2 linked regions of the Ancylobacter polymorphus genome follow. The protein of the gene in region 1 binds, or shares a complex with, the protein of each later gene. Links are inferred from orthologs where the notes say so. Each region holds a gene or a part of one and is shown in the gene's direction. Other genes may lie near its edges.

Region 1 (7,890 bases):
CCTCGATGAGGCTGGCCGGCCGGTCTCCACCCATGAGCTGCGCTCGGGCTGGCAGCCGGGTGAGCCGGTGTGGAACGGCGTGTTCGACGAAGAGGCGGTGGCCGTGCAGGTGCGCCCGCGCCTCAACGGCGTGGCGCTGGCCCATCGCGGCATCGCGGTGGAGGCGCTCGTCTATACCAGGCGCGAGGCGGAACTCGCCGCGCTGATGCCGGTGAAGGATCAGGCCGGCAGCGGCAAGCACCTGCTCTGCCCGATGCCGGGCCTCGTCGTCTCGGTCGCGGTCAGCGAGGGGCAGGAGGTGAAGGCCGGCGAGACGCTGGCTATCGTGGAAGCGATGAAGATGGAGAATGTGCTGCGCGCCGAGCGCGACGCTACCGTGGCCAAGATCCACGCCAAGGCCGGCGACAGCCTGGCGGTGGACGCCGTCATCCTCGATTTCGCCTGAGGAGAGGCCGATGGACCCGCGCCCGCTCGATCTCGGTCTCGACAGCTTCCCGCCCGCCACGCGCGCGGACTGGCTCGCCTTGGTCGACGGGGTGCTGAAGGGCGCGCCTTACGACAAGCGCATGGTGACGCGCACGGCGGATGGCTACGGCCTCGACGCGCTCCCGGAGCGGCGGCGCGAGGCCGCGCCCATCGCCGGCCGCCTGGCGGGGGCACCGTGGAAGGTGATCGCCCGCATCGACCATGACGACGCCGCCAGCGCCAATGCGCAGATGCTGGCCGATCTCGACGGCGGCGCCGATGGCGTCGCGCTGGTCTTTGCCTCCGCACCCTCCGCCGCCGGCTTCGGGCTGAGCCTGCGGCATGAGGAGGTGGTGGCGGCGCTGGACGGCCTTCTGCCGGAGATGGCGACGCTGCGGGTGGAGGCCGGCGCCTATCAGGGCCGCGACATCGCCCTCGCTCTGGCCCGGCTCTATGAAAAGGCCGACCCGGCGGCGCTCGACCTGCGCTTTGGGCTCGACCCCATCGGCGACTTCGCCGCGCTCGGTGCCGCGCCCATCGAGTGGGAGGCGCTGGCCGCCCGGCTCGGCCAGACCGTCACCGCGCTGCACGGGCGCGGCCTCACCGCGCCGATGGTGCGGGCGGATGGGCGCGTTCACCATGCGGCCGGCGCCACCGATGCGCAGGAACTCGCCGCCACGCTCGCCACCGCCACCGCCTATCTGCGGGCGCTGGAGGCGGCGGGCCTGCCGCTCGATGCGGCGGCGCGGCTGATCGAGGTGACACTGGTTGCCGATGTCGACCAGCTCGGCACGCAGGCCAAGCCAAGAGCCTTCCGCCTGCTGTGGCAGGCGGTGCTGGAGGCGTGCAGGCTCGCCCCCTCGCCGGTGGCGATCCACATGGAAACCGCCTGGCGCGCGCTGACCCGGCACGATGCGCAGGTGAACCTGCTCCGCGGCACCCTCGCCGCCTTCGCCGCTGGTGTGGGCGGGGCAGACAGCGTGACCGTGCTGCCCTTCACCCAGGCTCTGGGCTTGCCGGACGCGGATGCGCGGCGGCTGGCGCGCAACACCCAGATCATCCTCATGGAGGAAGCCAACGTCCACCGCGTTGCCGACCCTTCCGCTGGCGCCGGCGCCATCGAGGAACGCACCGAAAAGCTGGCGGCGGCGGCGTGGGAGCTTTTTCGCGCCATCGAGCGCGAGGGCGGCATGGTGGAAGCGCTTACCTCCGGCGCCTGGCAGCGGCGCGTGGCGGCGGCGCGGCAGGCGCGGGCGCGGGAGGTGGCCACCCGGCGGCTGCCGATCACCGGCACCTCGGAATTTCCACTGCTCACGGAAGGCGTGCCGAGCGTTCTCGCCCCTGCCCGCCCCCACCCCGCCGCCGCGCCTGCCGAGGGCGCGCTTCTGTGCGAGCCGCTGGTGGGCGAGCGGCTTTCCGAACCGTTCGAGCGGCTGCGGGCGCGCGCCGCCGCGACCAAGGCGTCGGTGTTTCTCGCCGGCCTCGGCACGCCGGCGGATATCGCCGCCCGCACGGGCTTTGCCCGCGCCGCCTTCGAGGCGGGCGGCATTGCCGCCTCCGGTAATGACGGCTTCACCGACCTACAGACGCTGGTCGCCGCGTTCCGGGCGTCGGGCGCCCGGCTCGCCTGCCTGTGCGGTTCCGACGCGACCTATGCCGAGCGCGCGGTCGAGGCGGCGCGGGCGCTGAAGGAAGCCGGGGCCGTTACCGTCTATCTCGCCGGCAGGCCCGGCGAGGACGAGGCGGCGCAGCGCGCCGCCGGCGTCGACGCCTATCTAGCTGCGGGCCTCGACCTCGTCGCCTTTCTCGACGACGCCCAGGCCCGGCTCGGCCTTGGCCGCAGGAGGGAACCATGAGCCCGGCCATCCGTTGCCCCAGGGGTAGCTCTCATGCTGCCATCAACCTAGGGACAGACCATGAAAACGCTGGATCACGGGTGGCGTCGCGCCACCTGCGGCGCGGCGCTGTGCGGGGCACTGCTGGCAGTGCCGGCGACGGCGCAGGAACTGAGCCTGCACGACGGCATCTGGGAGGTGTCGGCCGAGCCGGTGTCCGGGCCGTGCGACAAGCGGCTGGAGTTCCGCCTGTCGGTGGAAGACGGCCAGATCAGCTATGCCGGCCTGTGGGCTGTGGATGCCAGCGGTTCGGTCAGCCCGCTGGGGCGGATCGACATCCGCGTGGTGCGGGGCGAGGAGACGCTCTCCGCGCGCGGCATGGTGCGCGGCGATGTGGCCACCGGCAAATGGCAATCGGCGGCGAAGAACTGCAGCGGCTCCTTCGTGGCGCGCCGGGCCTAGGCGTCAGCCCCTCTCACCGGGAGGGCGTTTGATGAGCCGCATCCCGGATTTCGCCGCTCGGGACTGGCAGGCGCCGCAGCCGCCCGCGCCGTCGGTCGATGCCGCCGACTGGACGACGCCGGAAGGGCTGGTGGTGAAGCCGCTTTATGGGCCCGCCGACATTGCCGGGCTCGGCGCCATCGACAGCTATCCCGGCATCGCGCCTTTCCTGCGTGGCCCCTACCCCAGCATGTATGCCACCCAGCCCTGGACCATCCGGCAATATGCCGGCTTCTCCACGGCCGAGGATTCCAACGCCTTCTATCGGCGCAACCTCGCGGCCGGGCAGAAGGGCTTGTCGGTCGCCTTCGATCTCGCCACCCATCGCGGCTATGATTCCGACCATCCGCGCGTCGCCGGCGATGTCGGCATGGCGGGGGTGGCGATCGACTCGATTTACGACATGCGCACCCTGTTCTCCGGCATCCCGCTGGACCAGATGAGCGTGTCCATGACCATGAACGGGGCGGTGCTGCCGATCCTCGCGCTCTATGTCGTGGCGGCGGAGGAGCAGGGCGTTAAGCCGGCGCAGCTCTCCGGGACCATCCAGAACGACATCCTCAAGGAGTTCATGGTCCGCAACACCTATATCTACCCGCCCGGTCCCTCCATGCGGATCATCTCCGACATTTTCGCCTTCACCTCCAAGGAGATGCCGCGCTTCAACTCGATCTCGATCTCCGGCTACCACATGCAGGAGGCGGGAGCGACGCAGGACCTCGAACTCGCCTATACGCTGGCAGACGGCGTCGATTATGTGCGCGCCGGGGTGGCGGCGGGACTGCCCATCGACGCCTTCGCGCCACGCCTGTCCTTCTTCTGGGCCATCGGCATGAACTTCTTCATGGAGGTGGCGAAGCTGCGCGCCGCCCGGCTGATCTGGGCGAAGCTGATGAAGGATCTCGGCGCGCAGAACCCCAAGTCGCTGCCGCTGCGCACCCATTCGCAGACCTCGGGCTGGAGCCTGACGGCGCAGGACGTGTTCAACAACGTCATGCGCACCATGGTGGAGGCGATGGCGGCGACGCAGGGGCACACCCAGTCGCTGCACACCAACGCGCTGGACGAGGCGCTGGCTCTGCCGACCGACTTCTCCGCCCGCATCGCCCGCAACACGCAAATACTGCTACAGCAGGAAAGCGGGACCACGCGGGCCATCGACCCGTGGGGCGGCTCGTTCTTCGTGGAAAGGCTGACCGCCGATCTGGCACACAAGGCGCTCGGCCACATCGCCGAGGTGGAAGCGCTCGGCGGCATGGCGAAGGCAATCGAGGCCGGCATCCCCAAGCTACGCATCGAGGAAGCCGCTGCCACCACCCAGGCGCGGATCGACTCTGGCGCCCAGACCGTGGTCGGCGTCAACAAGTACCGCCCCGCGCGGGAAATGCCGATCGACGTGCTCAAGGTCGACAACTCGGCTGTGCGCGCGGCGCAGCTCGACAAGCTGGCGCGGCTGAAGGCTGAGCGCGATCCGCAGGCGGTGGCGCAGACGCTGGCCGCGCTGGAGAACGGCGCGCGCGGCGGCGCCAATCTGCTTGCCCTCGCCATCGACGCCGCCCGCGCCAAGGCGACGGTGGGCGAAATCTCCGACGCGCTGGAGCGCGTCTTCGGCCGGCACCGGGCGGAAATCCGCGCGGTTTCCGGCGTCTACCGGCGGGAGGCGGGAGCGATGGGCGACAGGGTCGCGCAGGTGCGGGCGCGCGTCGAGGCGTTCGAGCACGAGGAAGGCCGGCGCCCGCGCCTCCTCGTCGCCAAGGTCGGGCAGGACGGACATGACCGCGGGCAGAAGGTGATCGCCTCCGCCTTCGCCGATCTCGGATTCGATGTCGATATCGGCCCGCTCTTCGCCACGCCCGAGGAAGCCGCCCGGCAGGCGGTGGAGAACGACGTGCATGTGATCGGCATTTCCTCGCTCGCCGCCGGACACCTTACTCTGGTGCCGCAGGTGAAGGCGGCGCTGGCCGCACAGGGGCGGCCGGACATCATGGTGGTGGTGGGCGGCGTGGTGCCGCCGCAGGATTACGACGCCGTGCGCGCCGCTGGCGCCGAGGCGATCTACCCGCCCGGCACGGTGATCGCCGAGGCCGCCGGCGAACTGGTCGACACACTCGCCGCCCGTCTCGGTCATGCGAAGGACGCGGCGGAATAGAGGCCGCCGCCCTCACCCCGGCGCCCGCACCGGCAGATGCAGCGCCGGCCCGGCGGGGCGGTAGGCGCCGCCGGAGCCGAACAGTTCCGCCACCCAGTCGACGAAGACGCGCAGCCGGCTGCTCAGATGCCGGTTCGGCGAATAGACCACATGCAACACGATGGGGCCCGCCTGCCATTCCGGCAGCACGCGCACCAATGCGCCGGTGTCGAGATAGGGCCCCACCATCGCATCAATCGTCTGCGTAATGCCGAGGCCGGCGAGGCCGGCGGCGAGATAGGCGGTGGAATCGTTGGTCGCCAGCACATGCGGCACGCGCAGCTCATAGCTTTCCTCACCGCGCACCATGTCGAACACCATCGGCCGCCCGGTGCGGGCGCTGAAATAGCCGATGACGCGGTGCCCGTTTGCGAGGTCGCGCGGGTGCTCCGGCAGGCCGTGGCGAGCGATATAGGCGGGCGAGGCGTAGTGCATCAGCGTCAAGGCACCGACGCGGCGGGCGATCAGCGTCGGGTCGCTGAGATCGCCGCCGCGAATGGCGCAATCGACATTCTCGGCGAGCAGGTCCACCGGACGGTCGGTGACGCCGAGATCGAGCTGGATGTCGGGATAGCGGGCGAAGAAATCCGGCAGCGCCGGGATGAGAGCGTAGAGCGCCAGCGAGGACGGCACATCCACCCGCAGCCGCCCGGCCGGGCTCGCCTGCGAGCGGGTCATCGAGCCATCGAGCTCATCGAGATCGGAGAGCAGCGCCACCGCGCGCTCATAATAGGCGGCGCCGTCGGGGGTCACGGCGACGCGGCGGGTCGAGCGGTTGAGCAGCTTGGTGCGCAGATGCGCCTCAAGCTGCTGGATATGCTTGGTCACGGTGGGTTTCGGCATGTCGAGCAGGTCGGCGGCACGGCTGAACGTGCCGGCTTCCACCACCCGGACAAAGGCCCGCATCGCGGCGATCTGGTCCATGGCTACCGTGTGATTATTTCCATATGTAAATAATGTTATCGCCAATCGGCTATTTTTTCGAGCCCGATGCAGGTCTAGTTTTCGCCGCACTGCAACAGCAACAACCGTTGGAATCGGGGTGGGAGCGAAGGCTTCCTCCCGGTAGTGGGCGCCATGACCGCAGCGTGGACCGAGGCAAAGCTGGATATGGACGGGGAGGCGCTGGCCGCGCGCGTCTACCGTCCCGCCGTGCCGCTGCGTCCCGCGCCGCTGGTGCTGCATCTGCATGGCGGCTGCTTTGTCGACGGCGATCTCGACTGCAGCGCGCATCTCTGCCGCATCATGGCGGAGGCCGGCGCGGTCGTGGTCTCCATCGACTATCCGCTGGCGCCGGAACACCCCTTCCCGGCGGCGCTCAACCTCTCCTTCAAGGCGCTGGGCCGGCTTTATGCCGAGCGGGGGAAATGGGCGGGGCGCGGCGCGCGGCTGTTCGTCGCCGGCGAGGAAGCCGGGGCAAATCTTGCCACCGCCCTCAGCCTGATGGCCCGCGACCAGCAGGCCCCGCCGCTGGCCGGGCAGATCCTGATCTCGCCCATGGTCGACCCCAGCCTGTGCTCCGGCTCGATCCACGCCGCCTCGGCGGGGGCGTCGGGCTGCAAATGGGCGGATGGCTGGCACCTCTATCTCGGCAGCGCCGACCGCGCCGCCCATCCCTATGCCGCCCCGCTCGGCTCGCGCCGGCTGGGCGGGCTCGCTCCGGCGCTGATCGTCACCTCCGCCGACTGCCCGATCCGCGACGAGAGCCTCGCCTATGCCGAGCGTCTGCGCGCGGGCGGGGTGGCGGTGGAAAGCCATCTGCTCGAAGGCACCAACTGTTCGAACCAGAGCATCGACGCCGCCATCGAGGCCGCCCCGGCATGGGAGACGGTCCTGCGCGGCCTGTTCAGCACCTTTCTGGCGGAGAATTCCGCCGCACCGCTTCGCACCATTCGGGCCTGAGGCCCGGGAGACAGGTCATGAGTGACAACCGCTTCGGCACCGATGCCGCCCCGACACCGATCGCACACGCCGTCATCGCCCACGATGCACCCGCCCCGCGTCCGCGCCGTGCCAAGGGCTGGCGTGAGGCGGGGCTGGCGCTGACCCTCGCCCTCATCGCCACCGGCGGTGCCGTCTTCGTCGCCTGGCCGAGCTCGACCGCGCTCGCGACCGATCCCGCCCCGGCGGAAGCCGCCGCCCCGCCGGCCATGCCGGTGGAGGTCGCGGTGCTGAAGACGCGCGAGACCATGAAGTGGGACGAGTTCTCCGGCCGCCTGCGCGCGGTGGAGGTGGTGGAGGTGCGCCCGCGCGTCGCCGGGGCGGTGGAGAAGATCCATTTCCGCGAAGGCGCGCTGGTGAAGGAAGGCGACCTGCTGGTGACCATCGACCCCGCGCCGTTCCAGGCCGCGCTGACCCGCGCGGAAGCGTTGCGCGAGGCGGCCGCCGCCCGTGTCGAGCTCACCCGCAGCGAGCTGGAACGCGGCAAGCAGCTGGTCGACAACCGCACCGTCTCGGTGCGTGATCTCGACCAGCGCACCAATGCCTTCCGCGAGGCGGAAGCGAATCTGCGCGCGGCCGATGCCGCCGTGCAGAGCGCCAAGCTCGATCTGGGCTATACCGAGGTGCGCGCGCCGGTCGATGGCCGCGTCGGGCGGATCGAGGTGACGGTCGGCAATCTCGTCGCCGCCGGCGCCTCCTCGCCGGTGCTCACCAGCCTCGTCTCCATCAACCCGATCTATGTCAGCTTCGATGCCGACGAGAACACGGTCGCCGAGGCGCTGGCCTCGGTCGGCGAGCATGATGTCGCGCTGACCGAGATCGACCAGATCCCGGTCGAGATCACCACCGCCACCACCGCCAGCCGACCGGTACGCGGCCATCTCCAGCTCGTCGACAACCAGGTCGATGCCTCGACCGGCACGTTCCGCCTGCGCGCCGTGTTCGACAATGCCGATGGCC
Region 2 (5,429 bases), 4.2 Mb from region 1 along the record:
GGGCGATGCTGGCCTTCGTCGCGGAGAATGCGGGCAAGCTCACCACCACCTATGGCAATGTCTCGCCCGCCACCGTCGGCGCCATCCAGCGGGCGCTGCTGGTGCTGGAAAATCAGGGCGCCGACAAATTCTTCGGCGAGCCGGCGCTGAAGATCACCGATCTGATGCGGGTCGAGCCGCGCTCGGGCTACGGCACCATCTCGCTGCTCGCCGCCGACAAGCTGATGGCCTCGCCCCGGCTCTACGCCTCCTTCCTTTTGTGGCTGCTGTCCGAACTGTTCGAGGAGCTGCCCGAGATCGGCGATCCCGAAAAGCCGCGCGTGGTGTTCTTCTTCGATGAAGCGCATCTTCTGTTCGACGGAGCGCCCAAGGCGCTGCTGCAGAAGGTGGAGCAGGTGGTGCGGCTCATCCGCTCCAAGGGGGTGGGCGTGTATTTCGTCACCCAGAACCCGCTCGACATCCCCGACAGCGTGCTCGCCCAGCTCGGCAACCGGGTGCAGCACGCGCTGCGCGCCTTCACCCCGCGCGACCAGAAGGCGGTGAAGGCGGCGGCCGACACCTTTCGCCCCAACCCGACGCTGAACACCGCCGAGGTCATCACCCAGCTTGGCAAGGGCGAGGCGCTGGTCTCGATGCTGGAGGGCAATGGCACCCCGTCCATGGTCGAGCGCACGCTCATCGCCCCGCCCGCCGCCCGCGTCGGGCCCATCACCCCGGAACTTCGCAAGGTCGCGATGGCGCAAAGCCCGGTGCGCCACGCCTATGACGAAACGCTCGACCGTGAATCCGCCTATGAAATCCTCGCCAAGCGCGCCGAGCAGGCCACCGCGCCCGAAGCCACGCCGGCCGAGGCGGAGGCGCAGAGCGGCGGCTGGCTGGCGGACACGCTTGGCGGCCTGTTCCGGCGCGGCCCGCGCGGCGGCATGAGCATGGGCGAGCGGGTGGTCAACCAGGTGACGCGGCAGGTCACCAATGAAGTGACCAAGGCCATTCTGCGCAACGTGCTCGGCGGCGCCCGCCGGCGGTAGACAGCAATGAGACCCTCATGGCCGGGCTTGACCCGGCCACCCAGTCCTTGACGGAGGCGCAAGGTGTCTGGGTCCCCGGGTCAAGCCCGGAGATGAGGCGGAAAGGCCTCTTTGAAACGACAAGGACTCCCGGCCATGGCCGCTCATTCCAGGACAGACCTCGACCGCGTGCTCGCGGCCGTCGATGCCGATCTCGATGCATCGCTCGCGCGTCTGTTCGACTTCCTGCGCATCCCCTCCATTTCCACCGACCGCGCCTATGCCGCCGATTGCCGCCGCGCCGGCCAGTGGCTGGCGGACGACCTCGCCACGCTCGGCCTCACGGCCAAGCTGAACGACACGCCCGGCCATCCCATCGTCACCGGCACCTCGGCCGGGGGTGCGGAACGTCGGGTGCTGTTCTACGGCCATTACGATGTGCAGCCGGTCGATCCGCTGGAACTGTGGGATAGCCCGCCCTTCGAGCCGCGCATCGTCGAAGCGGCGGACGGGGTGAAGCGGATCGTCGCCCGTGGTTCGTCCGACGACAAGGGCCAGGTGATGACCTTCGTCGAGGCCTGCCGCGCCTATGTCAGCACCATCGGCCGCCTGCCGGTCGATGTGGCCATCGTGGTCGAGGGCGAGGAGGAGAGCGGCTCGGCCAATATCGGCCCGTTCCTGGAAGCGCATAAGAGCGAGCTGAAAGCCGACCTTGCCCTCGTCTGCGACACCGGCATGTGGGATGCGAACACCCCCGCCATCATCCTCTCGCTGCGCGGGCTGATGCATGACGAGTTCGTCGTCCGCGCCGCCGATCGCGACCTGCATTCCGGCTATTATGGCGGCGCCGCCGCCAACCCGCTGCATGTCATCGCAAAGATCATCGGCGGCGTGCATGGCGAGGACGGGCGCATCACGATTCCCGGCTTCTATAACGGCGTGGTCGAGCCCTCCGAGCACATGCGCGAGGCTTGGTCGAAGCTCGACCTGACGACGGAGAATTTCCTCGGCCCCATCGGCCTCTCCCATCCCATCGGCGAGAAGGACCGGCTGCTGATCGAGATGGTCTCGACCCGCCCGACCTTCGAGGTCAACGGGCTCTGGGGCGGCTATACCGGCGAGGGCGGCAAGACCGTCATCCCCTCCATCGCCACGGCCAAGATTACCTGCCGGCTGGTGGCGGACCAGGACCCGGTCCATGTGCGCGACTGCGTGCGCGCTTATATCCGCTCCAAGCTGCCGGCGGACTGCACGGTGGAATTCCTCGGTGGCGAGGGCAACCGCGCGGTCGCCGTCGCCCATGACAACCCGCTGCTCGCCAAGGCCGCGAGCGCGCTCAGCGAGGAATGGGGCGCGCCGGCCGTCACCTATGGCGAGGGCGGCTCCATCCCCGTGGTCGGCCAGTTCAAGAAGGTGCTGGGACAGGACACGCTGCTGGTCGGCTTCGCGCTGGACGATGACCGCATCCATTCGCCCAACGAGAAATACGACCTCACCTCCTTCCACAAGGGCATTCGCAGCTGGGTCCGCATCCTCGCGGCTCTGGCGGAGTAGCTGTCATGTCGCATCACTGGACGCAGACCTGGACCTTCTTCAACGGCAGTTGGCAGGAGGGCAACATCCCGATCCTCGGCGTGCGCAGCCATGCCACCTGGCTCGGCACCTCGGTGTTCGACGGCGCCCGCGCCTTTGAGGGGGTGACGCCGGACCTCGACCTGCACTGCGCGCGGGTGAACCGCTCGGCGCTGGCAATGGGGCTGAAGCCGCTGGTCTCGGTGGAGAAATGGGTAGAGCTGGCGCATCAGGGCGTGAAGCGCTTCGCGCCCGGCGCTGCGCTCTATATCCGGCCGATGTACTGGGCGGAATATCCCGGCGCGCGCACGGTGGACGCCGACCCGGAATCCACCCGCTGGTGCCTCAGCCTCTACGAGGCCGGCATGCCGAGCCCGGACCACGGCACGGCGATCACCCTGTCGCGCTACCGCCGGCCGACGATCGAATGCGCCGTCACCGACGCCAAGGCCGGCTGCCTCTACCCCAACAACGCCCGGGCGCTCGTCGAGGCGCATGCGCGCGGCTTCGACAATGCGGTGCTGTGCGACATGCTGGGCAATGTCGCCGAGCTCGCCACCGCCAATGTCTTCCTCGCCAAGGACGGCGTCGCCTTCACCCCGGCGCCGAACGGCACCTTCCTCGCCGGCATCACCCGCACCCGCACGGCAAACCTGCTGCGGGAGGCCGGCATCGAGGTGGTGGAGGGTGCGCTCACCTGGCGCGACTTCCTGGAGGCGGACGAGATCTTCTCCACCGGCAATTACTCCAAGGTCACGCCGGTGACGCGCATCGAAGAGCGCGATCTCCAGCCCGGCCCGGTCTATCGCCGCGCGCGCGACCTCTACTGGGAGTTCGCCCATTCCTGAAGTGACGCACGCCGCCCCGCTGCCCGCCCTCGACGCGCTCATCGAGGGTGTCCGCTCCGGCCACCGCGCCACGCTCGCCCGGGCGATCACGCTTGTGGAATCGCGCAAGCTGGCGCATCGCGCGCTGGCGGGCGAGCTATTGCAGGCGCTGCTGCCGCAGACCGGGCGCGCCTTGCGCCTCGGCATCACCGGCGTGCCGGGAGTGGGCAAGTCGACCACCATCGACGCGCTCGGTAGCCACCTCATCGCCCAGGGGCACCGGGTGGCGGTGCTGGCGGTCGACCCCTCCTCCACCCGCACCGGCGGCTCGATTCTCGGCGACAAGACGCGCATGGCCCGCCTGTCGCTGGAGGAGCGCGCTTTCATCCGCCCCTCCCCGGCCGGCGGCACGCTTGGCGGGGTCGCGGCGCGTACCCGCGAGACCCTGCTGCTGTGCGAGGCGGCGGGTTATGACGTGGTGCTGGTGGAGACGGTCGGCGTCGGCCAGTCGGAAACCGCGGTGGCGGACATGACCGACACCTTCCTCGTGCTCATGCTGCCCGGCGCCGGCGACGAGTTGCAGGGCATCAAGAAGGGCATCATCGAGCTGGCCGACATCGTCGCGGTGAACAAGGCGGACGGCGCCAATCTCGCCCGTGCCAAGGCGGCGGCGGGGGAGTACCGCGCCGCGCTGCATGTGCTCGGCGGGCGCGAGCCATTCTGGTCGGTGCCGGTGCTCACCTATTCCGGCCTGACCGGCGAGGGGATCGATGCCCTGTGGGCGACGGCGGTGTCGCATCGCGACCGCGCGACGCAGGCGGGGGCCTTTTCTGCGCGCCGCAGCGGCCAGCAGGTGAAATGGATGTGGACCCTGTTCGACGAGCGGGTGCGCGATGCGCTGCGCCGCGCCCCGGCGCTGCGGGCGCAACTGCCGGCGATCGAGCAGGCGGTGGCGGCGGGCGCGCTTTCCCCCACGCTCGGCGCCGCGAAGATCGCCAATCTGTTCGGCTGGCCAGATTTGTGAGGCCGGACTCGCAAAAAAGCCGAAATGAGGGAAGAATATCCAAATTGGCGACGGTTGCTGGTCGGCACCGGACAGGCAAGCCCGACCAGAGGGAGCGACACATCATCATGCAGGATCAGCCCACGCTGTCGGGCCAGCGCGTCTTCGTGGTCGAGGACGAGACGCTCGTCGCGATGATGATCGAGGGCATGCTTGAGGAACTGGGCGCCACCGTCGTCGGCAATGAATCGCGCTTCGACGACGCGCTGAACTTCGTCGCCACCCGTCATGAGGAGATCGATGTCGCCATGCTCGACCTCAATCTCGGCACGCGCCACAGCTACGACATCGCCGAGGCGATCGCCCGTCACGGCATCCCGATCGTTTTCTCCACCGGCTATAATGACAGCGCCATCGACGCGGCCTGGCGCACCTGCCCGGTGCTGAACAAGCCGTTTCAGCTGGCCGATCTCGAGGGCGCTCTGGCGCGGGCGCTGGAGGCGCGCGCGGCCTGATGCGCGCCGGGCCGGCAAAGGCATCGGCTCTGCCGCGCCTGCTCATCACGGGCTTCGGCCATTTTCCCGGTATGCCGGCCAATCCGTCCGCCCAGCTTGCCCGCCAGCTCGCGCGCCGCCGCCCGGCCGGGGGCGCACGGACCGAAGAGCGCCTGCTCGCCACGCGCTGGGACGAGGCCGCCGGCTTCCCCGCTTTGCTCGCGCAAACCCAGCCGGACATCGTGCTGATGCTGGGCGTCGCCGCCCGGCGCCGGCGTGTCTCGATCGAAATCGTCGGCCGCAATGCGACCGGCGCGTTTCCCGATGCCGCCGGCTACCGTCCGGCCTCGGGCGTGCTGGAGCCCGGCGCACCGGCGCAGCGGGCGCTGGCTGCCCGCCCGGCGCCGCTGCTGGCGGCGCTGCGCGCCGCCGGTGTCCCCGCCCATCTCTCCCGCCATGCCGGCCGCTATGTCTGCAACGCGCTGGCCTTCCGCGCCTATGGCTGGGCGCGCGCCGGCCGTCGCAC

What was found.
Region 2: the proteins of scpA (region 1) and meaB are in contact, whole or in part, in a crystal structure (PDB 8DPB), measured with the Methylorubrum extorquens proteins. The link is inferred for Ancylobacter polymorphus from one-to-one orthologs. Residues at the interface, in SOR27001.1 of Methylorubrum extorquens: Glu577, Glu578, Asn579, Asp580, Gly581, Arg582, Arg583, Arg585, His596, Ala604, Ser605, Ala608, Asp609, Gly611, Phe612, Asp613, Val614, Asp615, Ile616, Gly617, Pro618, Leu619, Glu625, Arg628, Gln629, Val631, Glu632, Asn633, Asp634, Glu661; in SOR26638.1 of Methylorubrum extorquens: Arg20, Ala21, Ala24, Arg25, Thr28, Ser32, Arg33, Arg34, His37, Thr98, Gly99, Gly100, Ser101, Ile102, Leu103, Lys106, Thr107, Ala110, Ala113, Ile114, Asp115, Arg116, Ala118, Phe119, Ile120, Arg121, Pro122, Pro124.

The regions. Positions count from the first base shown.
Region 1 is NZ_CP083239.1:132,254-140,143, forward strand. What follows is about bases 2,440-5,371. They hold scpA (methylmalonyl-CoA mutase), read left to right. Parts: upstream 2,440-2,793; coding sequence 2,794-4,950; downstream 4,951-5,371. Other genes in these bases: K9D25_RS00565 (hypothetical protein), read left to right, coding at 2,440-2,762; K9D25_RS00575 (LysR family transcriptional regulator), read right to left, coding at 4,963-5,371. Outside these bases: K9D25_RS00555 (acetyl-CoA carboxylase biotin carboxylase subunit), read left to right, coding at 1-445; K9D25_RS00560 (methylmalonyl-CoA mutase family protein), read left to right, coding at 456-2,321; more of K9D25_RS00565, read left to right, coding at 2,382-2,439; more of K9D25_RS00575, read right to left, coding at 5,372-5,913; K9D25_RS00580 (alpha/beta hydrolase), read left to right, coding at 6,067-6,891; K9D25_RS00585 (efflux RND transporter periplasmic adaptor subunit), read left to right, coding at 6,909-7,890. UniProt on the Escherichia coli protein: Catalyzes the interconversion of succinyl-CoA and methylmalonyl-CoA. Could be part of a pathway that converts succinate to propionate.
Region 2 is NZ_CP083239.1:4,325,464-4,330,892, forward strand. What follows is about bases 2,480-5,429. They hold meaB (methylmalonyl Co-A mutase-associated GTPase MeaB), read left to right. Parts: upstream 2,480-3,428; coding sequence 3,429-4,430; downstream 4,431-5,429. Other genes in these bases: K9D25_RS20715 (dipeptidase), read left to right, coding at 2,480-2,561; K9D25_RS20720 (branched-chain amino acid aminotransferase), read left to right, coding at 2,567-3,427; K9D25_RS20730 (response regulator), read left to right, coding at 4,538-4,924; K9D25_RS20735 (peptidase C15), read left to right, coding at 4,924-5,429. Outside these bases: K9D25_RS20710 (helicase HerA-like domain-containing protein), read left to right, coding at 1-1,028; more of K9D25_RS20715, read left to right, coding at 1,164-2,479. UniProt on the Escherichia coli protein: Binds and hydrolyzes GTP. Likely functions as a G-protein chaperone that assists AdoCbl cofactor delivery to the methylmalonyl-CoA mutase (MCM) ScpA and reactivation of the enzyme during catalysis.